Regions from separate parts of the Aeromonas media genome, predicted to be linked through region 2. Evidence: predicted binding sites of a transcription regulator. Region 2 holds the regulator's gene; each other region holds the start of a gene.

Evidence for each region. Region 2 encodes sigma-54, which starts transcription at its own class of promoters, with help from an activator protein. Its sites were predicted from a motif close to TGGCACNGTTTTNGCTT; they were not measured.
Region 1: the regulator sigma-54 is predicted to act here: its motif matches at 1,603-1,619, upstream of flhA (flagellar biosynthesis protein FlhA).
Region 3: the regulator sigma-54 is predicted to act here: its motif matches at 7,540-7,556, upstream of KI797_RS18035 (superinfection exclusion B family protein).

Annotation. Positions count from the first base shown of each region.
Region 1 is NZ_CP075564.1:1,244,950-1,255,393, forward strand. Features, by position in the region: gene KI797_RS05930 (hypothetical protein) at 1-141, shown strand, start outside; gene flhB (flagellar biosynthesis protein FlhB) at 134-1,264, shown strand; gene flhA (flagellar biosynthesis protein FlhA) at 1,656-3,758, shown strand; gene flhF (flagellar biosynthesis protein FlhF) at 3,775-5,274, shown strand; gene KI797_RS05950 (MinD/ParA family protein) at 5,276-6,151, shown strand; gene KI797_RS05955 (RNA polymerase sigma factor FliA) at 6,144-6,863, shown strand; gene cheY (chemotaxis response regulator CheY) at 6,987-7,358, shown strand; gene KI797_RS05965 (protein phosphatase CheZ) at 7,371-8,111, shown strand; gene KI797_RS05970 (chemotaxis protein CheA) at 8,123-10,258, shown strand; gene KI797_RS05975 (protein-glutamate methylesterase/protein-glutamine glutaminase) at 10,290-10,444, shown strand, end outside.
Region 2 is NZ_CP075564.1:4,003,743-4,014,186, forward strand. Features, by position in the region: gene npr (PTS phosphocarrier protein NPr) at 1-134, opposite strand, end outside; gene rapZ (RNase adapter RapZ) at 155-1,021, opposite strand; gene ptsN (PTS IIA-like nitrogen regulatory protein PtsN) at 1,062-1,508, opposite strand; gene hpf (ribosome hibernation promoting factor) at 1,511-1,798, opposite strand; gene KI797_RS18525 (RNA polymerase factor sigma-54) at 1,819-3,258, opposite strand; gene lptB (LPS export ABC transporter ATP-binding protein) at 3,324-4,049, opposite strand; gene lptA (lipopolysaccharide transport periplasmic protein LptA) at 4,062-4,580, opposite strand; gene lptC (LPS export ABC transporter periplasmic protein LptC) at 4,567-5,127, opposite strand; gene kdsC (3-deoxy-manno-octulosonate-8-phosphatase KdsC) at 5,124-5,678, opposite strand; gene KI797_RS18550 (KpsF/GutQ family sugar-phosphate isomerase) at 5,678-6,673, opposite strand; gene mlaF (phospholipid ABC transporter ATP-binding protein MlaF) at 6,880-7,680, shown strand; gene mlaE (lipid asymmetry maintenance ABC transporter permease subunit MlaE) at 7,680-8,459, shown strand; gene mlaD (outer membrane lipid asymmetry maintenance protein MlaD) at 8,467-8,967, shown strand; gene mlaC (phospholipid-binding protein MlaC) at 8,970-9,605, shown strand; gene KI797_RS18575 (STAS domain-containing protein) at 9,602-9,874, shown strand; gene ibaG (BolA family iron metabolism protein IbaG) at 9,874-10,131, shown strand; gene murA (UDP-N-acetylglucosamine 1-carboxyvinyltransferase) at 10,148-10,444, shown strand, end outside.
Region 3 is NZ_CP075564.1:3,902,782-3,913,225, reverse strand. Features, by position in the region: gene KI797_RS18075 (glycoside hydrolase family 1 protein) at 1-886, shown strand, start outside; gene chbA (PTS N,N'-diacetylchitobiose transporter subunit IIA) at 960-1,271, shown strand; gene KI797_RS18065 (ROK family protein) at 1,283-2,212, shown strand; gene KI797_RS18060 (carbohydrate porin) at 2,437-3,576, shown strand; gene KI797_RS18055 (LacI family DNA-binding transcriptional regulator) at 3,709-4,671, shown strand; gene KI797_RS18050 (heavy-metal-associated domain-containing protein) at 4,734-4,928, shown strand; gene ansB (L-asparaginase 2) at 5,058-6,116, shown strand; gene KI797_RS18040 (sodium:calcium antiporter) at 6,212-7,198, opposite strand; yybP-ykoY riboswitch at 7,287-7,394, opposite strand; gene KI797_RS18035 (superinfection exclusion B family protein) at 7,598-8,185, shown strand; gene KI797_RS18030 (methylglyoxal synthase) at 8,249-8,707, opposite strand; gene bfr (bacterioferritin) at 9,024-9,503, opposite strand; gene KI797_RS18020 (bacterioferritin-associated ferredoxin) at 9,645-9,851, opposite strand; gene KI797_RS18015 (HlyU family transcriptional regulator) at 9,991-10,305, shown strand; gene KI797_RS18010 (tRNA(Met) cytidine acetyltransferase TmcA) at 10,302-10,444, shown strand, end outside.

The DNA.
Region 1 (10,444 bases), 1.8 Mb from region 2:
GGCTGGCTGATCGACAACGTCCAGTCAGTCGGGGGACTGCATCTCATTGATACCGATCAGGTCAACGGCACCGAACAACCAGGCCATGCTATTGGCTGGCTGATCGACAGCGGCCAGTCAGTCGGGGGTCAGCATGGCTGATACCGATCAGGAACGCACAGAACAACCCACGGGCAAACGACTGCAACAGGCCCGGGAAAAAGGGCAGATTGCACGCTCCAAGGAGCTGGGAACCGCCAGCGTCCTGCTGGCGACCGTGTTCGGCTTGCTGATGATCAAGGAGAGTCTGGCGGGTGCCATGGTCAAGGTGCTCACCATGGGCTTTACCCTGGACCGGGATCAGGCCTTCGACCCCAACGCCATGGGGGTCATGCTGCCCACCCTGCTGTGGGAGCTGCTGCAACCTCTCGGCCTGCTGTTCCTGCTGGTGACCATAGCCGCCTTCGTGGGCAACACCCTGCTCGGGGGGATGAACTTCTCCTCCGAGGCCATGTTGCCCAAATGGAGCAAGCTGAGCCCCTTGAGTGGTTTGAAAAGGATGTTTGGGGTGCAGTCTCTGGTGGAGCTCGTCAAGTCCATCGCCAAGGTGGTGTTCATTAGCCTGTTCGCCTGGTGGATGCTGTCGAGCCAGTTCAATCATTTGCTCAATCTCTCCCTCGAGGGCTTCCCCGGCGGCATCATCGATGCGCTGGACCTGCTGCTGTGGATGCTGATCATCCTCTGCTGCGCCCTGATCCCCATCGTTGCCATCGACGTGCCGTTCCAGACCTGGAACCACAATCGCCAGCTCAAGATGACCAAGCAGGAGATCAAGGACGAGTTCAAGGACAGCGAGGGCAAGCCCGAGGTCAAGGGACGGATACGCCAGTTGCAGATGCAGATGGCGATGCGCCGAATGATGGGGGATGTGCCCAAGGCGGACGTCATCATCACCAACCCGACCCACTACTCGGTGGCCCTGAAGTACGACGCGGGCAAACCCGGTGCCGCCCCCAAGGTACTGGCCAAGGGGGTGGACGAGGTGGCGATGAAGATCCGGGAGATAGCGCGGGAATACGACATCCCCGTGATGTCCTCGCCGCCGCTGACCCGGGCCATCTACCACGCCACCGAGATTGGTCAGGAGATCCCCGAGGGGCTGTTTGCCGCCGTGGCCCAGGTGCTGGCCTACGTCTATCAGCTCAAGAAGTTCCGCCGTGGCCGTGGCCGCCGCCCGACTCCGGTCGCAAGGGATCTGCCCATTCCGCCGGAATATCGCAAGTAGTTTGGTGTTCAGCTGAGGGTGGCTGGTTACCCATGATCGCCAGGGATTTGTCCACTGTGCCACCGGACTATCGCAAGTAGTCTGTGCTCTGAGGCGTTGACAGCTCCCGTTGCCAGGGAGCAGTCCACTGTGCCACCGGAATATTGCATCTAGCCTCGCTCCCGCCCCGTTTGCCATGGATCGGCTCGCTATTCCCCACACTGATCACCATGGCGCTGCCCATTCCAGCGGGATTTGCTGGCAACACCTCGCTGCCCATCAAGCTACCCGAACGTGTCCTCCGACGGACTTCTGACAGCATCAAAATAAAATTTATATAGATCAACTGGTTGGGTAATTGGCTTGATATTTGCTTTAGTTCGGCATCGGCAGTGGTAAATCGAGAAGAACGATGGGATTCAAGGCTGGAGTGAGCCGTTTCAAAGAGTACAGATGGTTGCTCAGCAAGGGGATCGGGACCCCGTTGCTGGTGCTCGCCTCCCTCGGCATGGTGGTACTCCCCATACCGCCGCTGATGCTGGATATCCTCTTCTCCTTCAACATCGCCCTCTCCATCGTGGTGCTGCTGGTGGCCGTCTATACCCGCCGGCCGCTGGAGTTTGCCGCTTTCCCTACCGTCCTGCTGATAGCGACCCTGCTGCGGCTCGCCCTCAACGTCGCCTCCACCCGGGTGGTGCTGCTGGAAGGCCACAACGGCAGCGCGGCGGCGGGCCATGTGATCGAGGCCTTCGGCAACGTGGTCATCGGCGGCAACTATGCGGTGGGCATCATCGTCTTCATGATCCTGGTGATCATCAACTTCGTGGTGGTCACCAAGGGTGCGGGCCGGATCTCCGAGGTGAGCGCCCGCTTCACCCTGGATGCCATGCCCGGCAAGCAGATGGCCATCGATGCGGACTTGAACGCCGGCCTCATCAACCAGGAAGAGGCCAAGAAGCGCCGTCAGGACGTGACCCAGGAAGCGGACTTCTACGGCTCCATGGACGGTGCCTCCAAATTCGTGAAGGGGGATGCCATTGCCGGCATCATGATCCTCTTCATCAACATCATCGGTGGCTTCATCATCGGCATGATGCAGCACCAGCTCAGCTTCGGTGAAGCGGCCCAGATCTACACCCTGCTCGCCATCGGTGACGGCCTGGTGGCCCAGATCCCGTCCCTGCTGCTCTCCATTGCCGCGGCCATCATAGTCACCCGCCAAAATACCGATCAGGACATGGGCACGGCGGTACTCGGCCAGCTGTTCGAGAACCCCAAGGCGCTGGTGATCTCCGCTGGCATCCTGCTGATGATGGGCAGCGTGCCCGGCATGCCCCACCTGGCTTTCCTGAGCCTGGGAGCGGTGGCGGCGGCCGGAGCCTGGTGGTTGCTGCGTCGGGAGAAACTGAACAAGGCCAGGGTGGCGAGCGGTGAACTCCTGCCGGCCCAGGGCGATGCCCCGCTCGAGCCGAAGGACCTGAGCTGGGACGACGTGATGCCGGTGGACATCATCGGTCTGGAAGTGGGCTATCAGCTCATCCCGCTGGTGGACAAGAACCAGGGGGGCGAGCTGCTCAACCGGATCAAGGGGGTGCGCAAGAAGCTCTCCCAGGAGTTCGGCTTCCTGGTGCCTGCGGTGCACATCCGCGACAACCTGGATCTCGCCCCCAACCAGTACCGCATCACCCTGATGGGGGTGAGCACCGGCGAGGCCACCGTCTATCACGACAAGGAGATGGCCATCAACCCGGGCCAGGTGTTTGGCCAGATCCAGGGCATCGCGACCCAGGATCCCGCGTTCGGGCTGGAGGCGGTCTGGGTCGCCAAGGATCAGGTCTCCCAGGCCCAGACCCTTGGCTATACCGTAGTGGACGCGGCCACCGTAGTGGCCACCCACCTGAGCCAGATCCTCTCCAACCATGCCGCCTTGCTGCTGGGTCACGACGAGGTGCAGCAGTTGTTGGACATGATAGGGAAGCATCAGAGCAAGCTGGTGGAAGGGTTGGTTCCCGAGGTGATCAGCATGGGCAACCTGGTGAAGGTATTGCAAAATCTCCTCAATGAAGGCGTGCCAATTCGCGATATGCGCACTATCCTGCAGACCCTCGTGGAATATGCACCACGCAGTCCTGACCCGGAAGTGCTGACCGCCGCCTGCCGTATCGCTCTGCGCAGGCTGATCGTGCAGGAGATTGCCGGCCCAGAGCCCGAACTGCCGGTGATCACCCTTTCACCAGAACTGGAACGCATATTGCATCAATCCCTGCAAGCAGGTGGGGGAGATGGCGCCGGTATCGAACCGGGACTGGCGGAGCGGATGCAGCGCTCCCTGGTGGAAGCCACTCAACGACAAGAACTGGAAGGCCAGCCGGCCGTGCTTCTGACATCGGGGATATTGCGCAATACCCTGGCGAAATTTGTCAAGAATGCCATTCCTGGATTACGCGTCCTGTCTTATCAGGAAGTGCCTGATGACAAGCAGATCCGCATCGTCAGTGCGGTGGGACAGGGCTAGTTAGCGGAGATGACGGGTGAAGATTAAGCGGTTTTTTGCCAAAGACATGCGCACGGCGCTGGCCGAGGTCAAGGAGACTCTCGGGCCGGATGCCGTCATCATGTCCAACAAAAAGGTCACCGGTGGGGTGGAGATAGTCGCGGCCGTCGATTATCAGTCCCAGGTGCCTGGACCTAAAGATGCGCCGGTTCGCCGTCAGTTGAACGATGAGAGCGTCAATATCTCGTCTGCGGGCAAGCAGATGACGCGCTCGGCTCCCCCCAAGGAGCAGAACGAATACTATGCCGATACCCTGGCGGCCCTGCTGGCACGCCAGCAGAAGCTCAACCCGGCCAACCCGGCGGGCGGCAATGCCGCCCCGGGGTCATGGTCTGCCAATGGGACGGGCAACGGTAGTCCTGCCGCTGCCTCCTGGCCCGCCAATGGCGGTGCCGGCACCCAGTCCGCCGGGCTGGCTGCGGCCGGCAGCGCCCCCAGAACCCTGGCCGAACAGGGCCAGTGGGGGGCCGCCCCCGAGCCCGCCAAGCCGAAGGCGCGTCCTGCCCCCGGCCCCCGTGCCGCCCAGGCCCCCCAGCGGGATCAGGAGATGGAGGGGATGCGCAAGGAGATGGCCAGCATCCGCAAGCTGCTGGAGCACCAGATCTCCGGTCTGATGTGGCAGGAGGTGGAGCGCCGCGAGCCGATGCGGGCGCTGCTCATCAAGGAACTCAAGAAGATGGGGTTCGACGATGCCTTCGCCGATCAGCTCGCCGGACTTATCCCGGAAGACATGCCCATCCATCAGGCCATGGCCCAGCTGGCCGAGGTGCTGACGGCCCAGCTCAAGATCAGCGAAGACGACATCTTGCGCCAGGGCGGCGCCGTGGCCCTGCTCGGCCCGACCGGGGTCGGCAAGACCACCACCATCGCCAAGCTGGCGGCTCGGTTTGCCATGAAGTACGGCGCCGAGCAGGTGGCCCTCATCACCACGGACAACTACAGGATCGGGGCCCACGAACAGTTGCAGACCTATGGTCGCATCATGGGTTGCCCGGTGCGCCAGGTGCGGGACGCCGAAGAGCTGGCCAATGCGCTCTATCAGTTCCGTCACCGCCGGTTGGTGCTTATCGACACCGCCGGGGTAGGGCAGCGGGATATCCGCCTGACCGAGCAGCTCGACACCCTGGTGAAGAATGCCAAGGTGCGCATTCGCAGCTACCTGGTGATGTCCGCCACCTCCCAGCGCCGGGTGATGCAGGAGGCGGTGGATCACTTCCGGCGCATTCCGCTCTCCGGTTGCATCCTGACCAAGCTCGACGAGAGCCTGAATCTGGGTGAAGTGATTAACGTATGCATCCAGAACGCCCTGCCCATCAGCTACATCACCGATGGACAGCGGGTGCCGGAAGATATTCAAGTTGCCAATGCGGCGCTGCTGGTCGGCGCGGCCATGGGCTCGCTGGAGCGGGAAACAGAAGACCCTTACTTCTGGGGTTCAGGTTTTGGCGAGGCCGAAGATTCGGAGTTTTATGAGTAACATGTATATGGATCAGGCGAGTGGTCTGCGCAAAATGCGTCAAAACAATCGAGTGAAAGTGATCGCCGTGTCTGGAGGCAAGGGGGGCGTTGGCAAGACCAACGTGACCCTGAACGTGGCTGGCGCCATGGCCGCCCAGGGCAAGCGGGTGTTGGTGCTGGATGCCGACCTGGGTCTGGCCAACGTCGACGTCATGCTGGGGCTGCGGGTGCACCGCAACCTCTCCCATGTGCTGGCCGGGGAGTGCACCATAGACGACATCATCGTCGAGGGGCCCTACGGCATGATGATAGTGCCGGCCACCTCGGGCACCCAGTCCATGGTCGAGCTGTCGCCGGTGCAACATGCCGAGCTCATTCGCGCCTTCAGCGAGATGAAGACCCAGGTAGACGTGCTGCTGGTGGACACGGCGGCGGGGATCTCCGACATGGTGCTGAGCTTCACCCGTGCGGCCCAGGACATCATGGTGGTGGTCTGCGACGAGCCTACCTCCATCACGGATGCCTATGCCCTCATCAAGATCCTCTCCAAGGATCACGGGGTGTTCCGCTTCAAGGTGGTGGCCAACATGGTGCGCTCCCTGCGCGAGGGACAGGAGCTCTTCGCCAAGTTGACCCGGGTCACCGACCGCTTCTTGGACACCTCCCTCGAGCTGGTGGCCTGCGTGCCTTACGACACCAACCTGCGGGCCGCGGTGCGCAAGCAGAAGCTGATCGTCGAGGCGTTCCCCAAGTCGCCCGCCTCCCTGGCATTCCGTGCCCTGGCGAACAAGGCGGCGAGCTGGCCCATCCCGAACCAACCGGGGGGACACCTCGAATTTTTCCTGGAAAATTTATTGCAAAAGCCGGTCATAGCACAGGAAGACTCCCGTGAATAAAGCCCAAGCATACTTGCGTCATCAGGATTCCTACGTGCTGGTGGAGCGTCACGCTCCCCTGGTCAAGCGGATTGCCCAGCATTTATTGGCTCGCCTGCCAAGCAGTGTCTTGCTGGATGACCTGATCCAGGCAGGTATGATTGGGCTGCTCGAAGCCTCCCGCAACTTTGACGGCAGCAAGGGCGCCAGCTTTGAAACCTATGCCGGCATCCGCATCCGCGGCGCCATGCTCGACGAGATCCGCCGCGGGGACTGGGTGCCCCGCTCGGTGCATCGCAACAGCCGTGCCATCGCCGAGGCGATCGAGAACGTGGAGCAGGCCCATGGCCGGGATGCCAGAGACACCGAGGTGGCCGCCAACATGGGGGTCTCCCTGGGTGAATACCATGCCATGCTGCAGGATGTCTCCTGCGGCAAGATCATCGGCATCGAGGATCTCGGGGTCAGCGAGGATGTGATAGGGCATCCCGATGACGCCAGCGGTCACGGCGGCTTCGACGATCTGGCGGCCGAGCGCTTCCAGGGCGCCCTGGCCGAGCACATCGCCCGCCTGCCCGAACGGGAAGCCCTGGTGCTGTCACTGTATTACGACGAAGAGCTGAACTTGCGTGAAATCGGGGAAGTCCTGAGCGTCAGCGAGTCTCGGGTGAGCCAGATCCACAGCCAGGCCATGCACAGGCTGCGGGCCCGTCTGAGAGATTGGAATTTATAAGTGGTTGTACTGGCTACACTGGAACGCAACTCTAAGGCATAATCCGCACCATAAAACCTGCGATCTGCATCATGTAAGTGAGCCGTTTTGGCGGCTATTTAGGAGGGAATTTTGGACAAGAACATGAAAATCCTCATCGTCGACGATTTTTCAACGATGCGCCGGATTATCAAGAACTTGCTGCGTGACCTGGGATATAACAATACCCATGAAGCAGACGATGGCAACACGGCCCTGCCGATGTTGAAAAACGGCGATTATCAATTCGTGGTCACCGACTGGAACATGCCCGGCATGCAGGGTATCGACCTGCTCAAGGCGATCCGTCTCGATGACAAACTCAAGCACCTGCCGGTACTGATGGTGACTGCGGAAGCCAAGCGCGAGCAGATCATCGAAGCCGCCCAGGCCGGGGTCAATGGTTATATCGTCAAGCCGTTCACTGCCGCCACCCTCAAAGAGAAGCTCGACAAGATCTTTGAACGAATCGGCTAAGGAGCGGCAGGGATGAAGGCCAAAACGAGTGCCATGATCTCGCTTGAACAGGCAAGGATGCTGGTTGCCCACCTGGAGCGAGAAGAGTTTGAACAGGCCGATACCATCCTCGCCGATGTGTGCGCCCCCAATGCGGCGGCCCTGTTTGACAAGGTGGGGCAGCTGACCCGTCAGTTACACAACTCACTGCAAGATTTTCGCCTGGATCCCAGGATCCCCGACCTGGCCACCCACGAGATCCCGGATGCCCGGGAGCGTCTCAGCTATGTCATCGACATGACGGACAAGGCGGCCAATCGCACAATGGATGCGGTAGAGGCCAGCCTTCCCATCGCCGATCGGCTCAATGACAACATTCAGCTGGTGATGCCCAATTGGAATGCCTTGATGAGCCGGGATCTTGAACTGGGCCAGTTCAAGGCACTCTGCCATCAACTGAATGATTTTATTAAGGCTTCGGAGACGGATGCCGATAAGTTACGACAACTGCTGACTGAAATCCTGATGGCTCAGGATTTCCAGGACTTGACCGGTCAGATGATCCGCAAGGTGATCAAGCTGGTGCAGGAAGTTGAAACAAAGTTGATAGAGATGCTGACCATGTTTGGTGAGGCCGTCATCGAGAATTCGGCGCGCAGCCTGCCAGCGAGCGGCATCGAGGCAGAAGGCCCCATCATGAACCCGCAGACAAGGTCCGATGTGGTCAATGGTCAAGATGATGTGGACGATCTGCTGTCTAGCCTGGGATTCTAATGGAGTGACGCATGGCCTTCGAAGTTGATGAAGACATACTGCAAGACTTTTTGGTCGAAGCATCAGAAATATTGGAACAGTTGTCTGAACAACTGGTCGACTTGGAAAAGCGGCCCGATGACAAGAATCTGTTGAATGCCATCTTTCGCGGCTTCCACACCGTCAAGGGGGGAGCGGGTTTCCTCTCCCTGACCGAGCTGGTGGACGTCTGCCACGGTGCCGAGAACCTGTTCGACATGCTGCGCAACGGCAAGCGAACCCTCAGTGCCGAGCTGATGGATGTCATTTTGCAGGCCCTTGATGCCATCAACGTCATGTTTGCCCAGGTGCAGAACCGGGAGCCGACCAGCCCGGCCTCTGCCGATCTGCTGCACGATCTGCACGAGTTGTGCAAACCCGAAGGGCAGGAGCAACTGCGTACCGCCAGCGTTGCCGCCCCGCAGCAGCCAGAACCCGAGCCCGAACCCGTCATCGTCGCCGAGAGTGCGCCTGTTGCCGTCAACGGTGGCGGCTCCATCGACGAGATCTCCGCCGACGAATTCGAGCGCCTGCTGGATGAACTGCACGGTGCCGGCAAGGCGCCGACGGTGTCTGCCGCCCCCGTGTTGAGCGGCTCGGGCGACATCACGGACGATGAGTTCGAGGCCTTGCTCGATCAGCTGCACGGCCAGGGCCAACACGGCGGTGCCCCGGATCTTTCCCCGCTGCAATCGGTACAAAAAGAGGTGGACGAGCTCATCGACGACGACGAGTTCGAACGCCTGCTGGATGAATTACATGGCCGTGGCCAGGCGCCGCAGCACAGCATGGTGGCTGCACCGGCTCCCGAGCCCAAGGCTCCCGCCGCGCCTGTGACCCCGCCCAAGGCGCCGGTCGCGGCCAGCGCCGCCCCCGCCAAACCCGCCCCTGCGCCGGCCAAACCGGCCCCGGCACCCGCCCCTGCCAAGCAGGCGGCCCCCGAGAGCAGTGCGGTGCAAAACGACACCACGGTGCGGGTGGATACCAAGACCCTGGACGTCATCATGAACATGGTGGGGGAACTAGTGCTGGTGCGAAACCGCCTGGTGAGCCTCGGCATCGCCAGCAATGACGAAGAGATGTCCAAGGCGGTGGCCAACCTGGATGTGGTGACCGCTGATCTGCAGGGCGCGGTCATGAAGACCCGCATGCAACCTATCAAGAAAGTCTTCGGCCGCTTCCCTCGCGTCGTGCGCGATCTCGCCCGCACCCTCAAGAAAGATATCGAGCTGGTGATGGTGGGTGAAGAGACGGATCTCGACAAGAACCTGGTAGAGGCCCTGGCCGATCCCCTGGTTCACCTGGTGCGCAACTCCTGCGATCACGGGGTCGAGATGCCAGACGTGCGGGAAAAGGCGGGCAAGCCCCGTCAGGGCACCATCACCCTGAGCGCCTCCCAGCAGGGTGACCATATCCTGCTCTGCATCGAAGATGACGGCGCTGGCATGGATCCGGAGAAGCTCAAAGCCATCGCCATCAGCCGTGGTGTGCTCGATGCCGACAGCGCGGCGCGCATGAGCGACAACGATGCCTACAACCTGATCTTCGCCCCCGGTTTCTCCACCAAGTCCGAGATCTCCGACATCTCCGGCCGTGGCGTCGGCATGGATGTGGTGAAAACCAGCATCGTCAGCCTCAATGGCTCGGTGCACATCGATTCGACCTGGGGCAAGGGCACCCGCCTCGAGATCAAGGTGCCCCTGACCCTGGCCATACTGCCGACCCTGATGGTGGAAGTGGGTGAACAGACCTTTGCCCTGCCGCTGGGCTGCGTGAACGAAATCTTCCACCTGGATCTGAAGAAGGCCAACGTGGTGGACGGCCAGCTCACCATCATAGTGCGCGACAAGGCGATCCCGCTGTTCTACCTGCACAAGTGGCTGGTCCGTGGTGCCGGCAAGACGGCCCGTCAGGACACAGGCCATGTGGTCATCGTCCAGATCGGCACCCAGCAGGTGGGCTTCGTGGTGGACAACCTCATCGGTCAGGAAGAGGTGGTGATCAAGCCTCTGGACAATCTGCTGCAAGGGACCCCCGGCATGGCCGGCGCCACCATCACCAGCGATGGCGGCATCGCCCTCATCCTGGACGTGCCCAGCCTGCTCAAGGCTTATGCCCGCCGCCACTGAGCGGCTGGCTCAAGGAGTTAAAAGAATAACAATGGCAGTCAAGGTATTAGTGGTCGACGATTCGAGTTTCTTCCGTCGCCGGGTCAGCGAGATCATCAATCAGGACCCTCTGATGACGGTGATCGACACGGCCCAGAACGGCCGGGAAGCGGTAGACAAGGCGCTGCAGTTGCGGCCTGACGTCAT
Region 2 (10,444 bases):
TCGGCCTCGATGCCGTCCTCGTTGCGCAGCAGCACATGGGCATCAAACCCCTGCACCAGCTCGAACAGCATCATGGCCGGTCTGGCATGGATTCCCAGCTTGTTTTTGACTTCTACCGAGGCGGAAACTGTCATCTGAACATCCTGTGGGTCTATCAAGCCTGTGTCGAACGCTTGTCCAGCGTGCGGTGGCGGATCTGCACGTTCTTGCCAAGCAGCCGGAAGGTGCTGGCCAGCCGCTCGGCGATGAACACCGAGCGATGCTGCCCGCCGGTACAACCGATCCCAACGGTCACATAGCTACGATTGTTGCGCTCCAGGTGGGGCAACCAGGTCACCAGCATGTTCTCTATCTGCTGGATGAACAGCATCACGTCCGCCTGGGCCGAGAGGTAGTTGGCTACAGGCTCGTCCTGGCCGGTAAACGGCTTGAGCTCCGGGATCCAGTGGGGATTGGGCAGGAAACGGGCATCGAACACGAAGTCCGCATCCTTGGGGATGCCGTATTTGAAGCCGAACGACTCGAACACCAGCACCAGCTCATTCTCTTTCTTGCCGAGCACCCGGGTCTTGATGAGCTCGCTCAGGTCGTGAATGCTGAGGTTGGTGGTATCGATGCGCAGATCGGCGGTCGAGGAGAGGGGCGCCAGCAGGTGGGTTTCCTCTCGGATCGCCTCATCCAGCGAGAGCTGCTTGCGAGACAGGGGGTGCAGCCGGCGACTCTCGCCATAGCGCTTGAGCAGAGTCCCGTTGTCGGCGTCGAAGAAGAAGCTGGAGAATTCCACCCGCCCCTCATTACGCACTTGGGTCAGCAGGTTGTCCAGCTTGTCGGGCTGGGTCGGCAGGTTGCGCACATCTATGCTGACCGCCAGCTTGTCATACTGGCTCTCCACCGAGACGATCAACTGGGGCAGCAGATTGACCGGCAGGTTATCCACGCAGTAGTAACCCAGATCCTCCAGCACCCTCAGGGCTACCGTCTTACCGGAGCCCGAACGACCGCTTACCACTATTAACTGCATCTTGTCCCCTCACGCCAACGTGGCTGTGTCAGACCCGGCATCAGGCCGAGGTCATGATCTGATAGAGTTCTTCATCGCTGGTCGCCTGGCGCAACTGGCGACAGACGGCCTTGTCACCCAGCTTGGATGCCATCAGGGAAAGGGTCTTGAGATGCTGCTTGCACTCGCTTTCCGGCACCAGCAATGCAAAGAGCAGGTCAACCGGTTGATTGTCGATAGCATCGAAAGGGATGGGTTCAGAGAAGGTCATCAGCACGGCGGTCGGCGCAAAGGCGTCGTCGATCCGGCCGTGGGGAATGGCGATACCGGCACCGATCCCGGTACTGCCCATCTTTTCCCGCGCCAACAGGCTTTCAAACAGCACCTGGCGGGAGGCGCCGAGGCGCTCAGCGGCCAGCTCACTGATGATCTCGAGGGCGCGTTTCTTGCTGGTACAAGGGACCGCACTCTTGGTGCAGTCCCGACTCAGTATGTGTTCAAGTTGCATAGTTATTTTTGATTTAACTTATCTTTGTGCTTGATGATCTGCCGATCCAGTTTATCCAGCAGGGTATCAATCGCCGCATACATGTCGGCATGCTGCGAATTGGCGAACACCTCTCCCCCGCTGACGTGCAGCTTGGCTTCGGCGATCTGGTTCAGTTTTTCGACGCTCAACACCACATGTACGTTGTTGATATGGTCAAAGTGACGCTCGAGTTTGGCAAATTTGTTATTCACATAATCACGCAGAGCTTCGGTAATCTCGACATGGTGTCCGGTCAGGTTAATTTGCATAACGTCTTCCTTTTGTTTGCCTAAACCAGGCGTTTGCGCTGATTGGATGGCGGGATCAACAAGGATTCACGGTACTTTGCGATCGTGCGTCTCGCCACCATAATACCCTGTTCGGCCAGCAAATCCGCGATCTTGCTATCACTAAGCGGTTTGGCCGGGTTTTCGGCCGTCACCAGCTTCTTGATAAGGGCACGAATTGCGGTCGATGAGCACTCTCCTCCTCCCTCCGTGTTGACATGACTGGAGAAAAAAAACTTCAGTTCAAAGATGCCACGGGGCGTATGCATGTACTTCTGGGTCGTCACCCGTGAAATCGTCGACTCGTGCATCTCCACCGCCTCGGCGATGTCGTTGAGTACCATGGGCTTCATGGCCTCTTCACCGTACTCGAAGAAACCCTGTTGCTGCTCGACGATGCAGCTTGCCACCTTGAGCAGGGTGTCGTTTCGACTCTCCAGACTCTTGATGAACCACTTGGCTTCCTGCAAATGGGAACGAATGAACTGAGTATCCGTGCTGCTGCGGGCATTGCGTGCCATTGCCGCATAGGCCTCGTTGACACGAATGCGCGGCGCCGAATCCGGGTTGAGTTCAACCACCCACTTCGCCCCCTTCTTGACCACGGAAACATCCGGGATCACGTATTGCGATTCGCTCTGGATGATGCCATTACCGGGTCTGGGCTCCAGCTGCTGGATGAGATCCAGTACCTCCTTGAGGTCGCTCTCCTTGAGCCGGGTCTTGCGCGCCAGGGTGCGGTAGTCACGGTTGCCGAGCAAGTCCATGTGCTCGCGGATCACCTCCCTTGCCTCATTGAGCCAAGGCAGATCCGGCGAATACTGGCCAAGCTGGATCAACAGACACTCCTGTACCGAGCGAGCGGCGATGCCAACCGGATCGAAATGCTGCACCCGCTTGAGCACGGCTTCCACTTCATCCAGTTCAACTTCTACCTCTTCACTGCTGACTGCAGCCTGAATATCTTCGAGAGAAACGGTCAGGTAGCCAGACTCATCGATGGCATCGATGATGGCGAGGGCAATCGCGGCATCCAGATCACTGAACGGCGTCAGTCGCATCTGCCACAACAGATAATCCTGCAGATTTTCGGTGGTTTCCCCCTGATAGACGCTGTCTTCCCCGTCATGGATGGGGCCAGCGCTCTGAGCCGTGCCGGCGGAATAGACCTCATCCCAGGTAGTGTCCACCGGCAGTTCATCCGGCATCTTGTCCTGTGCCATTGCGTCACTGGAGTCGAGTTGACTGGCGTCCTGGGGTTCTATCGGACTGGTTTCGTGCGCCTCATTCTCCTCCTGCTCCAGCAAGGGGTTATTATCGAGCGCTTGCTGAATTTCCTGCTGGAGTTCCAGGGTGGAGAGCTGGAGCAGACGAATCGCTTGTTGTAATTGTGGCGTCATGGTCAGGGACTGGCCGAGACGCAACTGTAATGTCGGCTTCATCTACGTCGGGATATCCTTATGTTCAGCGAGGCGGTCACCTAACAAAAATGAGGGGTGCCCCCTTACTATAGACTGAATTGATCGCCCAAATAGACGCGCTTGACCTGCTCATCGGCGAGGATGTCGGCCGGTGCACCTTCGGCAATCATCTTGCCGTGGCTGACGATGTAGGCCTTCTCGCACACATCCAACGTCTCTCTGACGTTATGATCCGTGATAAGCACGCCCAGCCCTCTTTCCTTCAGATGCTGGATGATCTTCTTGATGTCTATGACCGAAATAGGATCAACACCTGCAAAGGGCTCATCCAACAGGATGAATCGCGGCTCTGCCGCTAGCGCACGGGCGATCTCGACACGGCGCCGCTCCCCTCCCGACAGGCTCTGACCCAGGCTGTCGCGAATATGGGTGATGTTGAACTCTTCCAGCAACTGCTCGACCTTATCCTCCCGCTCCTCGCGGCTCAACCCCTTACGGGTCTGCATGACCCCCATCAGGTTGTCGAACACCGACAAGCGTCGGAAGATGGAGGCTTCCTGGGGCAGGTAACCGATACCATTGCGGGCGCGAATATGCATGGGCTGCAGGCTGATGTCCTGTTCATCTATGGTGATGAGACCCGCATCCCGCTGCACCAGGCCCACGATCATGTAGAAGGAGGTGGTCTTGCCGGCACCATTCGGGCCAAGCAGCCCCACTATCTGGCCGGTGCCCACTTCCAGGCTCACGTCGCTGACCACCATGCGGCGCTTGTAGCTCTTCTGCAAACCCGTTGCTTTTAACACTGCCATGGCTTCTGTTTCCTACTTCTTCTGATCGGCGGGTTTGTCGAAGTTTTCTACCTGATCCGGCAAGAACACCGTCTTGACGCGCTGGGTGGGTCCCTTGCTCTCGGCGATCATCTTCTGTTTGACGATGTCGTAGCGGATGAGGTCACCGGTGACCTGGCTGTCTTCCTGCTTGAGCTGACCGTTGCCGGTGATGGTGACCAGCCGGTTCTTCAGCTCATAGCGAATGCTGTTGCCGTGGGCGTTTACCGGCTTGCCGTTGTCCAGGATCTGGAAGAAGGTGGCGGGGTTGCCATAGGCGGTCATCACCTCGGCCCCTTTCTCGCCGGAGCGGATCACCACCACCTTGTCGGCCTTAATCTTGATGGTGCCCTGAGTGATGATGACATCATCACTGAAGGTGATGCGGTTGTCCTGCATCTCGGCCACTTGCTTGACCGCATCCACGTAGACCTTCTCGGCAAAGTCGGACTCTTTGGCATTCACCGCACTGCACAACAGCAGGGACGCGAGGGCCAGATTAACGTTTTTCATTGAAATAAGTGGCATGGCCTTTATCCAGTAATTCGAAATATTTACGTTCCAGATGGCCCTTCAGGCCAACACCCTCGGTCTGGAATTCCTGACCCACTATGCTGATGTGCTGGTTGCTTCTTACGTCTTGGGTCACCAGATCCAGCTCCAGATAGGGGGTATCCAGCGTGGAGATGAAGGTCGCCGGCAGCAAGCCGTCCAGATGTACCTTGTCGCGCAGTATCACGTTGTCATCGGTATTGAGCACCCCGGTCTCGGCCGTGACCTTCCATTCGGCCTCTCCCTGCTCATCGAACATGTAGACCACCGGCTTGTTGAAAGTGGCCTGCTCGAGGATCTGGTAATACTCCGCATACTCGGACTCCAACCGCTCGGTCCTTTTGCCCTGCTCGTTGAAGCGGGTGGTGACCAGATTTTTGGCGGTAAAGTCTGGTTGATAGTTCTCTACCTTGGCAGTCGGCTCAGGTACCAGCTCGATCTCGCCGAGCTGCCAGGCGGCGAGTGCAACCAAGAACAGCAGGGCGAACAACAGGGTCTGTCTGCTCATACCGAGGCCTCGGGTTGGTAGTCGCCCAGGCCCTGCGCCTGCAGGATGAGATCGCACACCTCGCGTACCGCGCCCACCCCACCCCCGAGGCGGGTCACCAGATCGGCACGAGCCAGCACCAGCGGATGGGCATCCGCCACCGCAATGCCGAGGCCACAGGCCTGCATCACCGGCAGATCTATGGTGTCATCCCCCATGTAGGCGGCTTGCGACGCCTCCAGACCGAGCTTGGTCAGCAGTGCCTCGAAGTGGGGCAGCTTCTGATCCGCCCCCTGTACCAGGTGCCGCACCCCCAGGCCTCTCATCCGATCGCTGACGATGCGGGAGTTGCGCCCTGTGATAATGGCAATCTCGATACCGGCGTTGAGCAGGGCACGCATGCCAGCGCCATCGCGGGTGCAGAAGGTTTTCAGCTCTTCACCCTGGTTGCCCATATAGATGAAGCCATTGGAAAGCACCCCATCCACGTCACACACCAGCAGGCGGATCTGCGCCGCCTTCTCGTACTGGCTGCGCGTCACCGGACCATAGAGGGTCGGTACGTCTTGCATCAAATCACCCCGGCTTTCAGTAGGTCGTGCATGTTGAAGGCGCCAAGTGGCCGCCGCGCCTCATCCACCACCAGCAATCCGTTAATCTTTCTGGTTTCCATCAGTTTGACGGCCTCGGCCGCCATCATCTCAGGCCCTACGGTAACACAGTTGACCGTCATGACGCGGCTGATAGGGGTGTGGTGAATATCCACCTGCAGATCCAGGATCCGGCGCAGGTCGCCATCGGTGAACAGACCGGCCAATCGGCCATCAGCATCAACAACGGCGGTCATACCCAGCCCCTTGCGGCTCACTTCCAGCAGCGCCTGGCTGATGGTGGCATCTATCCCTACCTGGGGCAACAGGTCCCCGCGGTGCATCAGATCGCCGACCCGCAGCAACAGCCGCTTGCCCAGCGACCCGCCCGGGTGCGAGAGCGCGAAGTCATCGGCGGTGAAACCACGTGCCTCCAGCAGAGCCACGGCCAGGGCATCCCCCATCACCAGCGTCGCCGTGGTGCTTGAGGTCGGGGCCAGACCCAGCGGGCAGGCCTCTTTCTCCACCTTGATGCACAGGTGCACGTTGGCCTCCTTGGCCATGGTGGAGGTCGGGTTGCCGGTCATGCAGATGAGCGGAATGCCGCGACGCTTGAGCACCGGCAACAGGGCCAGGATCTCGTCGCTCTCGCCGGAGTTGGAGATGGCGATGATGAGGTCGCCGCCGGAGATCATCCCCAGATCTCCGTGGCTGGCTTCGCCAGGGTGGAGGAAGAAGGCGGGTGTCCCGGTGCTGGCCAGGGTCGCGGCAATCTTGTTGCCGACATGACCCGACTTGCCCATACCGGTGACCACTATTTTGCCGGCACAGCACAGCACCATCTCGCAGGCGCGCTCGAAGGTCTCATCGAGGTATTGGTAGAGCCCATCGATGGCTTGTTTTTCTATGTCCAGCACCGCGCGGGCACTGCGACGGAAATCGAACAATTCAGACACTTTTTCAGGCTTTACAGACATAAAGGCACAGCTCCGGGCCGAAATTTGCTGCGGGATTATAAAAAAGTCTGCCGAGATAAGCGAATCGGATGCGGGACGGTCTGCCACTGATGCAAGTTGTTACATAAAACTGTCGCGTATTTGGGGGGCAAACCCGCTCAATAGTTGTTCCTTGCTGTTGCTTAGACCTAGACTAGCCCATAAAATTCGCTCTTCATTTATACCGGATGGACATTTGTTTGAACGATGACCTGATCACCATCTCCGACCTGACCTTCAGTCACGGAGATAGGTTGCTGTACGACAGGATCAACCTGACCATTCCCCGTGGCAAAGTCACCGCCGTCATGGGGCCAAGCGGGATCGGCAAGACCACATTGCTGCGCCTGATCGGTGGCCAGCTCAAGCCTGAGTCCGGTCATATTCTGTTTGACGGGGAAGACATCCCCACCCTCTCCCGCGGCCGTCTGTATGAGGTGCGCAAGCGGATGAGCATGCTGTTTCAGAGCGGCGCCCTGTTCACCGGCATGACGGTGTTCGACAACGTTGCCTTCCCGCTGCGGGAACACTCCGGTCTGCCGGAGGAGCTGATCCACACCATCGTCATGATGAAGCTGCAGGCGGTGGGCTTGCGCGGCGCTGCCAGACTGATGCCGTCCGAACTCTCCGGCGGCATGGCCCGCCGTGCGGCCTTGGCCAGATCCATTGCGCTGGATCCGGATCTCATCATGTATGACGAACCCTTCGTCGGCCAGGATCCCATCACCATGGCGGTGCTGGTCAAGCTCATCAAGGAACTCAACGATGCCCTCGGCATCACCTCCGTCATCGTCACCCATGATGTGAAGGAGGTGCTGAGCATCGCCGACTACGCCTACATCATCGCCAACCGCAGGGTGGTGGCACAGGGCACGCCGGAGCAACTGCGTGAGGAGCACAATCCCGAGGTCGAGCAGTTCCTCAAGGGATTGCCCGATGGTCCTGTTCCGTTTCATTTTCCGGCAGGTGATCTGCTACAGGATCTGTGATGTTAATAAGTCAGATAAGCAAGCTGGGTCGAAGCGGAGTACGTTTCATCAGCGCCGTCGGCCGCGCCACCATCATGCTATTTCATGCGCTGGCGGGCAAACCCGAGCCCCGCAAACACTTCCCCCTGCTGATACAGCAGCTCTATGTGGTGGGTGTACAATCGGTCGCCATCATACTGGTGTCTGGCCTCTTCATCGGCATGGTGCTCTCCTTGCAGGGTTACAACGTACTGAAGGATTTCGGCGCCGAGCAGAGTCTGGGGCCCCTGGTCTCCCTCTCCCTGCTGCGGGAGCTGGGCCCTGTGGTCACCGCCCTGCTGTTTGCCGGACGTGCGGGCTCGGCCCTCACCGCCGAGATCGGCCTGATGAAGGCGACCGAGCAGCTCTCCAGCCTCGAGATGATGGCGGTGGACCCCCTGCGCCGAGTGGTGGCGCCTCGCTTCTGGGCAGGGGTCATCAGCATGCCGTTGCTGGCCTTCATGTTCAGCCTGATCGGCATCTTTGGCGGCAAACTGGTCGGGGTAGACTGGCTGGGTGTGGATGAAGGCAGCTTCTGGTCTGCCATGCAGGCCTCCGTCGACTGGCAGGACGACATCATGCAAGGGGCCATCAAGAGTGTGATCTTCGCCTTAGTGGTCACCTGGATCGCGCTCTTCAATGGCTATGATGCCAAGCCAACCTCGGCCGGGATCAGTCAGGCGACGACCCGTACCGTGGTCCACTCATCCCTGGCCGTGCTCGGTCTGGATTTTATACTCACCGCAGTCATGTTTGGATAAGGGAAAGATGAAGTTCAGCAAAGTAGAATTCCTGGTCGGTGCCTTCATGCTGGCTGGCATCGCAGCCATTCTGGCGTTGGCACTGCAAGTGGCGGGATTGAGTTTCAAACCGGAAGGAGAAACCTATACCCTGCGCGCCCATTTCGATAATATCGGCGGCCTGAAAGTACGCTCGCCGGTCAAGGTCGGCGGCGTCGTCGTCGGTCGAGTCAGCGACATCACGCTGGATGCCAAGAGTCAGGTTCCCGTCGTCTCCCTGCAGATGCAGAAGAGTGCCGGCGAGTTCTCAGAAACCAGCTCGCTCTCCATCCTGACCTCGGGTCTGCTCGGCGAGCAGTATGTCGGCCTGGCTCCGGGCTTCACCGATGAAGAGATGGGCACCAGCATGCTCAAGGATGGCGACATGATCGAAGACACCAAATCTGCCATCGTGCTGGAAGACCTGATTGGCAAGTTCCTGTACAGCCAGTCTTCCCCGGCCACCGATACGCCAGCAACCAAGGAGTAACCATGTTCAAGAAGATCGCCCTGCTGCTGGGCCTGATGACCAGCATGCTGTTTTCCGTCTCCGCCCTGGCAGCGGTCAATGCCGCCGACCCCTATGCCCTGGTGGATCAGGCTGCCCAGCAGACCTTCGCCCGCCTGAAGGCGGACCAGTCCCAGGTCAAGAGCAACCCGGACCACCTGCGGGTGATCATTCGCGAAGAGCTGCTCCCTTATGTGGACAATCGCTTCGCCGCCTACAAGGTGCTCGGCAACCAGATCAAGGAGACCACCCCGGCCCAGCGCGATGCCTTCGTCCAGGTCTTTACTGAATACATGGTGAGCTCCTATGCCGATGCCCTGGCCCATTTCGACAAGCAGACAGTCAAGGTCCAGCCGGGCAAGGCGCCCGGTGACAGCAACATCACCGCCGTCAACGTCAGCGTGAAAGAGGCCGGCAAGCCGGACATCTTCCTCGAGTTCAAACTGCGCAAGAACAACAAGACCGGTGAGTGGAAGGCCTTCGACATGGTCGCCGAGGGGATCAGCCTGCTCTCCGCCAAGCAGAGCGAGCTCGGTGGCCTCATTCGCCAGAACGGCATAGATGCGGTGATCGCCCAGTTGCGCGAGCACAATGCCAAGCCGCTGGTGCTCAAGTCATGACACTCCAGGGGGAGCTGCAGGCGCCGCAGGTCAACGCCCTGTGGCAACGGCGATCCGAGTGGTGGCAAGATGATGCGCTCGATATGAGCGGGGTCACCACCCTGGATTCCGCCGGCCTGGCCCTGCTGGTCAAGTGGGCCAAAGCCACTCTGGTACGGGGAGGCGCGCCGCAACTGGTGGGCGCCTCCACTGATTTTTATACCCTGGCCAACCTTTACGGGGTGGCCAGTCTGTTTCAACCCATCCCGCCCAACACCGAGGACGCATAATGCAAGTCTCTGAAATTGAAGCGATACTCCTTGAGGCTTTGCCATTGTCCGAAGTCCATGTCAAAGGCGACGGCAGTCACTATCAAGTGATTGCGGTCGGCGACATGTTTGACGGCATGAGCCGGGTCAAGAAGCAGCAGGCCATCTATGCCCCGCTGATGGACAAGATCGCCAGCAACGCCATCCACGCCCTCTCCATCAAGGCCTTTACCGATGCCGAATGGAAGCGCGAACGTAAATTTCTACTGCCCTCCTGATTTGGTATCTAAGTAAATGGACAAATTCAAGATCACCGGCCCCTGCACCCTCTCCGGTGAAGTGACCATCTCCGGCGCCAAAAACGCCGCCCTGCCGATCCTGTTCGCCACCCTGCTGTGCGACGAGGAGATCCAGCTCTCGAACGTGCCGCGCCTCAAAGACGTGGGCACCACCCTCAAGCTGCTGGAGATGCTGGGCGCCAGCACCAAGGTCAACGGCAACGTGACCGTGCTGACCGGCGCCGTGAACAACCACGTCGCCCCCTACGAGCTGGTGAAGACCATGCGCGCCTCCATCCTGGCGCTGGGCCCG
Region 3 (10,444 bases), 100 kb from region 2:
GATCGTGCCGGTGGAGGGGGGCTACCTCTACGACTTCCACTATCCGAACGTGGTGGATTTTCGCCGCGCCGCCACTGTGGCCTATCACACCATGCTGGCTCATGCCACGGCGGTGCAGCGTTACCGGGCCCTCGGTCAGGATGGCCAGATCGGCATCATCCTGAACCTGACCCCCTCCTATCCGCGCTCACAACACCCGGCAGATCTGAAGGCGGCCAACATCGCCGACCTGATGTTCAACCGCAGCTTCCTGGATCCGGCGGTCAAGGGGGAATACCCCGCCGAACTGGTCGAACTGCTGCGCGAATACGATCAGCTGCCGGTCTGCGAGCAGGGGGACAAGGCCCTGCTGGCGGCGGGCAAGATCGACCTGCTGGGGGTCAACTACTACCAGCCGCGCCGGATCAAGGCGCGCAGCCACGCGGTCAACCCTGCCAGCCCCTTCATGCCGGAGTGGTTCTTCGATTACTACGAGATGCCGGGCCGCAAGATGAACCCGCACCGGGGCTGGGAGATCTACGAGCAGGGGATCTACGACATCCTGGTCAACCTGCGCGACCACTACGGCAACATCCCGAGCTACATCTCGGAGAACGGCATGGGGGTCGAGGGGGAGGCCAAGTTCAAGGGCGAGGATGGCCAGATCCAGGATGACTACCGCATCGGCTTCATCCGGGATCACCTCATCTGGCTGCACAAGGCGCTGGAAGAAGGCTGCCAATGCCGGGGTTATCACCTCTGGACCTTCATCGACAACTGGTCCTGGAGCAACGCCTACAAGAACCGCTACGGCTTCATCGAGCTGGAGCTGGAGAGCCAGACCCGGCGCATCAAGAAGAGCGGCCAGTGGTTTGCCACCGCCGCCCGCGAGCATGGCTTCGACTGATTATTCCGCCAGCCGACCCGTATAAAGAAAGCGCGCCAGCCCAAGGGCCGGCGCCCATCACCAAGGAGTGTGTATGTTCGATCTGGAAGAGACAGTCATGGGTCTCATCATCAACGCCGGCATGAGCCGCAGCCTCTGCTTCGAGGCGCTGCGCCAGGCCAGGGCCGGCCAGTTTGCCGAAGCAGATGATCTGTTGCGCCAGGCCGCCGAGGCCGCCAACGCCGCCCACGCGGTGCAGACCCGGCTGATCGAGGCGGATGAGGGGGAGGGCAAGATCCCGGTCACGCTGATCCTGGTGCATGCCCAGGATCACCTGATGACCGCCATGCTGGCCCGGGAGCTGGTCACCGAGCTCATCGAGCTGCACCGCAAGCTGGCCGCCTGAGGAAGACGATCATGTTGCGACTCGGACTCGACATCGGCGGCACCAAGATCGAGGCTCAACTGCTCGATGGCCTGGGCGTCAGCCTGCTGTGCAAGCGTATCGCGACCCCGACCACGGGGTATGGCGATTTCCTGGTGGCCATCACCGACCTGGTGAACGAGATACGCCAGGAACTGGATGGCCCCTTCACCATAGGCATAGGGCTGCCCGGGGCCATCGACCCGCAGACGGGGCGGATCAAGAATGCCAACTGCCTGTTTCTCAACGGACAAGACCTTAAAGGAGACTTGACCAAGGCGCTGGGCCAGCCGGTGTGGCTCGTCAATGATGCCGACTGTTTCGCCCTCTCGGAGGCCGTCGACGGGGCGGGAGAGGCGGGCAGGGTAGTATTCGGCATCATCCTCGGCACCGGCTGTGGTGGCGGGCTGGTGGTCAATCGCCAACTCATCGTCGGCCCCAACGCCATCACCGGAGAGTGGGGGCACAATCCGCTGCCGGGTTACGATCCGGCCCGTGACGGTCCGGCTCAGCCCTGCTACTGCGGGCGCGACAACTGCATCGAGCGGTTCGTCTCCGGCACTGGGTTTGCCGGCCGGTTCGTGGAGCGCCACGGCCGAGGACTGTCGCCGATCGGTATCATCACGGCCGCCGCCGAGGGGGATGTGGAGGCCGAGGCCCACTATGACCACTTCATCCAGGCTCTGGCCCGCAGCGTCGCCAGCCTGATCAACGTGCTGGACCCGGATGTCATCGTGCTGGGAGGAGGTCTTTCCAACATAGATCGCCTCTATCTGGATTTGCCCCAGGCACTGACGCCCTACCTGTTTTCGGATCGCTGCATCACCCCCATGGTGCCTGCCCGTTACGGGGACAGCAGCGGAGTTCGCGGCGCCGCCTGGCTGCCGAGCTGCGTCGAAGGAGCCACCACATGGGCCATCTGAACCATGGCCGCAGGGAGAGCGCCGACTCGCCTCCCCCGGCAGGCGACGCCTGTCAGGGGCTGAGACACTGCCTCGGGCCCTAGCCCCACCCGATTTGATCCATGCCCTTTGCCCCACATTGCGTCGCGATGGGGGAAAGGCATGCCCGAATTTGTCCTCCTCTCGGGGAGGCAGATAAATAAGTGCTTGTATATCAAAAACATAAAACTCAAGGAATGATAATAATGAAACTGACAAACCTGTCCGCCCGGCTCTTTGCCATCCTGGCCCTGAGCACCCCTTTCATGGCCAGCGCCGTGGTGGAAACCAACACGGACTTCGGGCGCCTGAGCCTGGGGGGCGATGCGGAGATCAACCTGAACGCGTCCAATACCACCCGTGGCAACGTGCTGGGGCAGACCAGCGAGACTCGCACCGATCGCTGGGACGAGGACGGTCGCCTGCTGCTGAACTTCCTCGGAGTGCGAGAATTGGAAGACGGTCGCTACGGCCAGATCCAGATCCAGCCCACCATAGGCACCAACGGTGGAGCCGGTGCCGATGACGCCTATCTGGGATTCGGCCAGCGCAGCAACTGGGGGATGAAGGTCGGCCGTTTCGAGGCCTATGACATGTTCCCGCTGGGTCAGGACATCTTCGTCGAGCACTCCGGTGACAGCGCCAACGACCTCTACTCCGATGGCAATGGTTATGTCTACATGCTGAAGGAGGGTCGTGGCCGGGCAGGAAAGGGCGGCCAGCTGCTGCTGAACAAGGAGACAGGCAACTGGTACCTGGAGCTCTCCAGCCTGATCGGGGACCGCACCAATCTGTTTGCCGGCCAGCAGTACCACGGCTATGCGCTGACCAAGGCCAAGGACTCCATCATCGTGCGTCCCGTCATCGCCTGGAAGGGGGAGAACCTCAAGGTCGCTCTGGGGGCCGAGGGCAACGTGATCAGCGACGCCATCGTCACCAGCGATGACGTCTCGGTGTCCGATCGCATGGGTTACGGCCTCACCACCAGCTGGACCCAGGACGCCCTGATCATCAACGCCAACGCGGCCCGCATGGACGCCGAGGATGAAACCGATACCACCCTGGGCGCCAACCTGCTCTGGCACAATGCCGGCCTGGGTTACATCTATGCCATCAACGACATCAGCAGCGCCAATCTGAACAACCCCAACGCCGACTTCGGCAAGATGGTGGGCAAGCACACCATCAACACCGTCTATGCCTCCTACAAGATCCCGAGCGTGCTGGATCTGGATAACTTCGACATCTATCTGGGGGCCTACTGGTCCCAGCTGAATGTTGACAGCGCCGAGGTGGACAACATCGACCGTTATGGTGGCCGCGTGCGCTTCAAATACTTCTTCTGACCGCCGGGGTCAGAGCTGGCAGGGGGTGGCGATGGCCACCCTTTTCCATTTGTCTCAGCAGGCAAACCTTACCGGCGGGTGCTGGCCTATGTTAGGATGAACTTCTGTTAACCGGTTACCGTTGATGAAGCCATGGCCAATATTACCGATGTATCGCGCCTTGCGAATGTATCCAAAGCCACCGTCTCCCGCGTCCTGAGTGGCTCGCGCGGCGTGCGTGAAGAGAGCCGGTTGGCCGTGCTGCAAGCCGCCGAGCAGCTGAATTTCCGACCCAATGCCACGGCCCGCTCCCTGGCGACCCAGGCGACGGATTGCGTGGGCATCATCCTCTCCCCCCAGCTTGGCAATCGTCTGGCCAGCATGCTGCCGCTGCTGGAAGGGGCCTTGGCCAGGGCGGGAAAGAACATGCTGGTGCGCTTCGCCGATGGGGCGCAGCAACAGCAGCAGGCGGTCGATGAACTGCTGGGAGGGCGTTGTGACGGCGTGCTGGTACTCGGTACCAAACAGCCTCTGAACCCGGACTCGCGCCTCATTCAGCTGGATGGGGTGAGTGAGAGCGACAACCTCAATCTCTGCTACGACCTGACCTTCGCCACCGAGAGCGCCTGTCGCTTCCTGCTCGGCAAGGGCCATCGCCAGCTGGTGCTGATGCTGGATGACAAGAGCTCCCCTGCGGGAAAGAGCGCCATTCAAGGCTATCAACAGGCCCTGCAGCAGCAATCTCTGCCCTATAACAGCCAGTTGGTGATCGATGGCACCGACAACCAGCAGGCGCTGCTCGGCCTGCTCAACCGCTACCTGCCCTTTACCGCACTGGTGGTGCAGCAAGATGCCCAGGCTGCCGACGCCATGCGGCTGTTGCGCGAGTTCAACCTCCATATCCCCCAGGATGTCTCCGTCATCAGCCTGGAAGGCTCCGCCCTGGCGAGCCAGTTGACCCCACCGCTGACCTGCATCGAGTATCCGAGTGAACGGTTGGCCCAGGAGAGCGTGCGGGTGTTGCAAGCGCAACTGGCACAGAGTCTGCGACCGGCCGATGAACAGCAGAAATTCCAGGGGCGTCTGGTGGTGCGTGAATCCGTGGTGGCCCGCTAGGGCTTGACCTTGCCGCGAGCGCCAGCTTTAGGCTGAGGGCACATCAACAGAGGAGATATCCCATGACCATAGAACTCACCATTTCCGGCATGTCCTGCGGTGGCTGTGCCGCCAGCCTGCAAAAAGCCCTGCTGGCCCAGAGTGCCGTCAGCCAGGCTCAGGTGGATTTTGCCAGCAGCAAGGCCATCATCGAGAGCGAGCTGAGCAGAGCCGAGTTGATCGCGCTGATCGAAGCCAAGGGCTTCAGTGCAAAGTGATTTATCCCTATATGGGTAAAAATCAGACCAATATTCTGCTTACTTCTTTTTATTGGTGAGAGTGATCACTTAAATTTGGTTTAAAAAGGATAAAAATGCTGCAGTTTCCCCATTCAAAAGGACTGCAGCATGACCCTCCCTATCCGCAAGACCCTGATCGCCACCGTACTCGGCCTGACCCTCTCTCCCCTGGCCATGGCCCTGCCCAGCGTCCATATCCTGGCCACTGGCGGCACCATCGCCGGTGCGGGACAGTCCGCCACCCAATCCAACTATGAAGCAGGCAAGGTGGCCATCGAAACCCTGATCGCCGCCGTGCCCGAGATGAAGAACGTGGCCGAGGTGCAGGGTGAGCAGGTGGTCAAGATAGGCTCCCAGGACATGAACGACGAGGTGTGGCTCACGCTCGCCAAGCGGGTCAACGAGCTGCTGGCCAAGGACGACGTGGACGGCATCGTCATCACCCACGGCACCGACACCATGGAAGAGACCGCCTACTTCCTCAACCTGACCGTCAAGAGCGACAAGCCGGTGGTGCTGGTCGGCGCCATGCGTCCCTCCACCGCCATGAGTGCCGATGGCCCGCTCAATCTGTATAACGCCGTGGTCACCGCCTCCGACCCCGGCTCCAAGGGCCGTGGCGTCATGGTCGCCATGAACGATACCGTGCTGGATGCTCGCGATGTCACCAAGACCAACACCACAGGGGTGCAGACCTTCGCCGCCCCCAACTTCGGCCCGCTCGGCTACATCCACAACGGCAAGATCGACTACCAGCGCAGCCCTGCCCGTCTGCACACCAGCAAGACCCCGTTTGACGTGAGCAAGCTCGACAAGCTGCCGCAAGTGGGCATCGTCTACAGCTACGCCAACGCCACCGACCTGCCGGCCAAGGCCATGGTGGATGCCAAGTTCGACGGCATCGTCAGCGCCGGGGTGGGCAACGGCAACCTCTACCACAGCCTGTTCGACACCCTGGCCAAGGCGAGCAAGGATGGCATCCGGGTGGTGCGCTCCGCCCGCGTGCCGACCGGTGCCACCACCCTGGATGCCGAGATCGATGATGCCAAGTACGGCTTCGTGGCCGCCGGCACCCTGAACCCGCAGAAGGCACGTATTCTGCTGATGCTCTCCCTGACTCAGAGCAAGGATCCTGCCCAGATCCAGCGCTGGTTCCAGCAGTTCTGATCCCGGGGCTTAACCCACTAACATACACCCATGAAAAAAGGGCAGGATCGGATCCTGCCCTTGCTCATGGCGTCATCTTCACATAGAGCGCGCCGTCAGCTCACCATCAGCCAGCCGCAGAACCCCAGGTACACCAGCCCCACGCAGGCCAGCCTGCCCGCCGTCATCCGCCCACGACTGAAGCCCCACCACAGCAGTGCCACCGCCAGTAGAGTCACCAGCGAGGAGACCATCATGGTGCTGTCGAGCAACCAGGGGGTGAACAGCAGGCAGAACGCCTTGGGAATGGTGCCCTGGATCATCATGGCCCCCGAGATATTGGCCAGCGCCAGCCGGTGTTTGCCCTGCCGCACCCAGATCAGCACGTTCATCAGCTCCGGCATCTCGGTTGCCACCGGGCTCAGCAGCAGGGCCGCCAGCACGGGAGAGAGGCCGAACAGCTCGCCCATACTCTCCAGCTGATGAACGAACAGCTGGGCCGCCAGCGCCACCACCACCAGCGCTACCAGGGTCTGCAACAGCACCTTGCGAAGGGCCGGGATCTTGGCCTCGGGATCCAGCTTGAGAGGCTCTGGCAACTCGACCTCGTGGCTGTCGGTCTGTTTCAGCTCGCGCCGCACATAGACCAGATAAACCAGCACGAACAGCGGGGCCAGCCAGGTTTTGCCGGTGAAGGCCACCATACCGAGGGCCACCGCCATCAGGAAGATGCCGGCGAACCAGGCCTGATCCCGGCCAATCTCGCGCTGTACCTCGCCATCTATGACCCTGTGTTCACGGCTCATGCACAGCAGCAGGGTCACGCCGACGGCGGCATAGCCTATGGTGGAGAGCACCAGGGGGCCACCGAGGGCGGCGCCTATCCCAATCTGCTGCTGGGCGGGGGCATCCCCCATCAACAGCGCGGTCAGGGTGACGATGCATTCGGGCAAGGCAGTGCCGAGGGCCGCCAGCAGGGAGCCGGTGGCGCTTTGGGATAACTTGAAGTGATGGCCGGTCCATTCGATACCGTTGACGAAATATTCGCAGGCCAGGTAGATGGTGACTGCAGAGAACAGGAATAACAGCAGGGTGATCAACATAATAGGCAACCGCCAGGCGAGCAGAACAACCGATGGACCCGATACGGCTCGCCCGGCTGGCTTGCGTATCGAGGCCAAAGGTCTTGCAGAGCGATAGATGTTATCGCCGCTCATGCCATGGACCGGCAGATCCAAGAATGTTGACATGAGCCCTGCCCGGATCTCGGGCGGGTTGCTACTCCCCAATGACAGTGCGGGATTTTTACCAAGAGATGGGGCGCCCCACAAGGAAAATGGCGGCTCATCCCCCCGGCAAGTTGTAAGGGGATGTAACCAGCCCACCCAGCAAATCCCTCGGATCTGCCCATAGAGATCCTGAACCCGTCCCAAAACCCTCGCCTTGGCACAGGCCTTGCTATGAGTTGACTACTGTCCACATTGACTTGGGAAGGGTGAACGATGAAACGGTGGATCCAACATTTTTACCAGCTGAATCGCCTCAACTGGCTAATGGTCTGGCTGCTGCTCTGCTGCAGCATCATACTGCTGTTCCCGGCCGGGCTGATGAAAGGCGCCGTGAGCCAGTGGGCCACGGTCCACGCCGCCTGGCTGGGGGTCGGCATGCTGATCGCCATCTCCTATTTCTGCAGCCAGGGTTTCCTGATTGCCTGGGAATGGGCCTGCGAAGAGTGGCAATCCCGCCGTCAGCAGGATCAGCTGGCCCAGATGATAGGTTTCCTCGACTTCAACGAGAAGGCTGTGTTGCGGGAGTTCGTGCTGCAACGGAAAAGCGTCATAAACCTGCCGATCACCGAGCCCGCCGTCAAAAACCTGATGGATGCCGGGGTGCTGACCTATGCCTATGGCAAGCCGGTGCGAGAGAAGGAGGACGAAAACCAGATCCGCGCCCTGATGATTGCACTGCCGGCACGGCCGCTGCTGACCTACAAGGTGCTGGGGTTGTCGCGCGGCAAGATGAGCGACGAGCAGGTGGAGCAGATCATGAACGCCAGACCCAAGTTCGCCCAGAAGAGCTTCCAGCGCTGAGCAATCACCATCCTTCATACAAAAGAGCCGGACACTGTCCGGCTCTTTGCTATCTGGCTGGGGCTACTCGGTTCTTGCCTTGAGATAACCGGCGTAGTCGGGCACCTGTACGCTGAATGCCTGCTGCATGTGCGGGCTGTCCATGATGAAGTCCGCCGTCGCTTCGTTGGTGGCGACCGGGATGTTCCAGACCGCCGCGAGACGCAGCAGCGCCTTCACGTCCGGATCGTGTGCCGCGGCATTGAGAGGATCCCAGAAGAAGATCATCACGTCGATCCTGCCCTCGGCGATCAGGGCGCCGAGCTGCTGATCGCCGCCCATGGGGCCGGAGAAGAGGCAGGTGATGGGGAGTTGTGCCTGCTTGCCGAGCAGGGTGCCCGTGGTGCCGGTCGCATAGAGGTGGTGGAGCTTGAGCTCCTCCTTGCGGCGTAGCACCCAGTTCAGCAATGGGGCTTTCATGTTGTCGTGAGCCACCAGGGCCACCCGCTTGTGGTGGGCCATCTCACGTGCAATCAATTCCATGGAGATCATCCGTAGCAAAGTGATGGAAATAGGGCCGTATCTTAATCGAAAGCGGCGCGTGCTGCTTTGCCCTGGATCGTAACTGTGATCACTGCAATGGTTCAATCCGGCTTGGGGCAGCGCCTCGTTCGCCGGATCCGGCGGTGCGTCCCGTTCCGTGAAGGGGGTTGGCTGACTTGGGGAAACAACCCGGTTGGCCACCTGCCTGGCAGGCAGTAACGTCCGTATATTTCAAATTCATGCATGCGCTTGAAGCTGGCGGCCCAGAAAAAACCCGCCTTGGCGGGTTGGAGGCAGATCATGATGACATCCGCACTCAGGATGATTCTGAATGAAGCTGGGATTGCTGGTAATTTTCCAGACCGATACGGGCGATCAGGTCGAGCTGGGTTTCCAGCCAGTCAACATGCTCCTCCTCGTCTTCCAGGATATCCTGGAACAGATCGCGGCTGACGTAATCCTGCACGGACTCGGCATAGGTGATGGCCACTTTCAGGTCGGGAATGGCATCCATTTCCAGTGACAGATCACAACGCAACATCTCCTCGACGGTCTCACCGATGCGCAGCTTGCCCAGATCCTGCAAGTTGGGCAGCCCTTCCAGAAACAGCACTCGCTTGACCAACTCGTCGGCATGTTTCATCTCATCGATGGACTCATGATATTCCTTGTGCCCGAGCCCCTTGAGGCCCCAGTCATCGTAGATGCGGGCATGCAGAAAATATTGGTTGATGGCAACCAGCTCATTGGCCAGCACCTTGTTGAGGTGGGCAATGATTTTGGGATCTCCTTTCATCGACATTACTCCTCATGTTCGAGCCTAGGGCACCGATCACTAGAGCTTAGTCGAGAAAAATGCCCATAAAAAGATAGCGAATAGGCCCCCCAGAAAGGGAGAGCCTTCGCTTGATGAGGTGAGGTGTCTGGAAGAGACGCTTCAGGCCACTTCGTAATAAAGGGGCGCCTGCTCCGACTCCATCTTGTCGACTTCGGCGGCAATGATCTCCATCGCCATGCGCACGCACTTGCCACATTGGGTACCGACTTCCAGCGACTGTTTCAACTGTTTGAACTCGGTCTTGCCTGCCTGTACCGCCTTGCGGATCTGGTTATCTGTGATGCCGCGGCACAAACACACGTACATATTAATGGACCTCATGCTGGAATGAGATGAAATCTAAATGAGAATGGTTCGTAATGCAAAGAACGAATGGTAATAAGATCCCCTGCTTGCCAGTGATTCCCCCCTTGAGGAGAATACAACCATCAGAGAGGAGACCAAGATGCTCAAGAAACTATTCAATGCCCTGTTCAAAGAGCAACCTGCCCAGATAGTCGATGTCACGCCCACCGAATACGCCGGTTATCTCATTTATCCCGAACCCATGGCGGAAGGGGGGCAGTTCCGGCTTGCAGGACGCATCACCAAGGATGTGGATGGCGCCCTGCAAACTCACCGCTTCATCCGCTCCGATCTGTTCACCAACCCAGCCGACGCCGAGCGTTTCATGGTGCAAAAAGCCCATACCTTCATCGATCAGATGGGAGAGCGCATGTTTGAGCCACGGGTGAAGCCGGGCGACAGATCAGCCTCATGATCCCAGCCGAGGTGGATCTGTTGCGCCAGCGTCTCGCTCACGCCGGTGAGCGTCGACTGATCTGGCTGGAAGGGATCGAAGCCGATTGCATCACCCGCGCCGAACCTTTGCTGGGGGAGATGGTCTTCTGGCTGGGAGA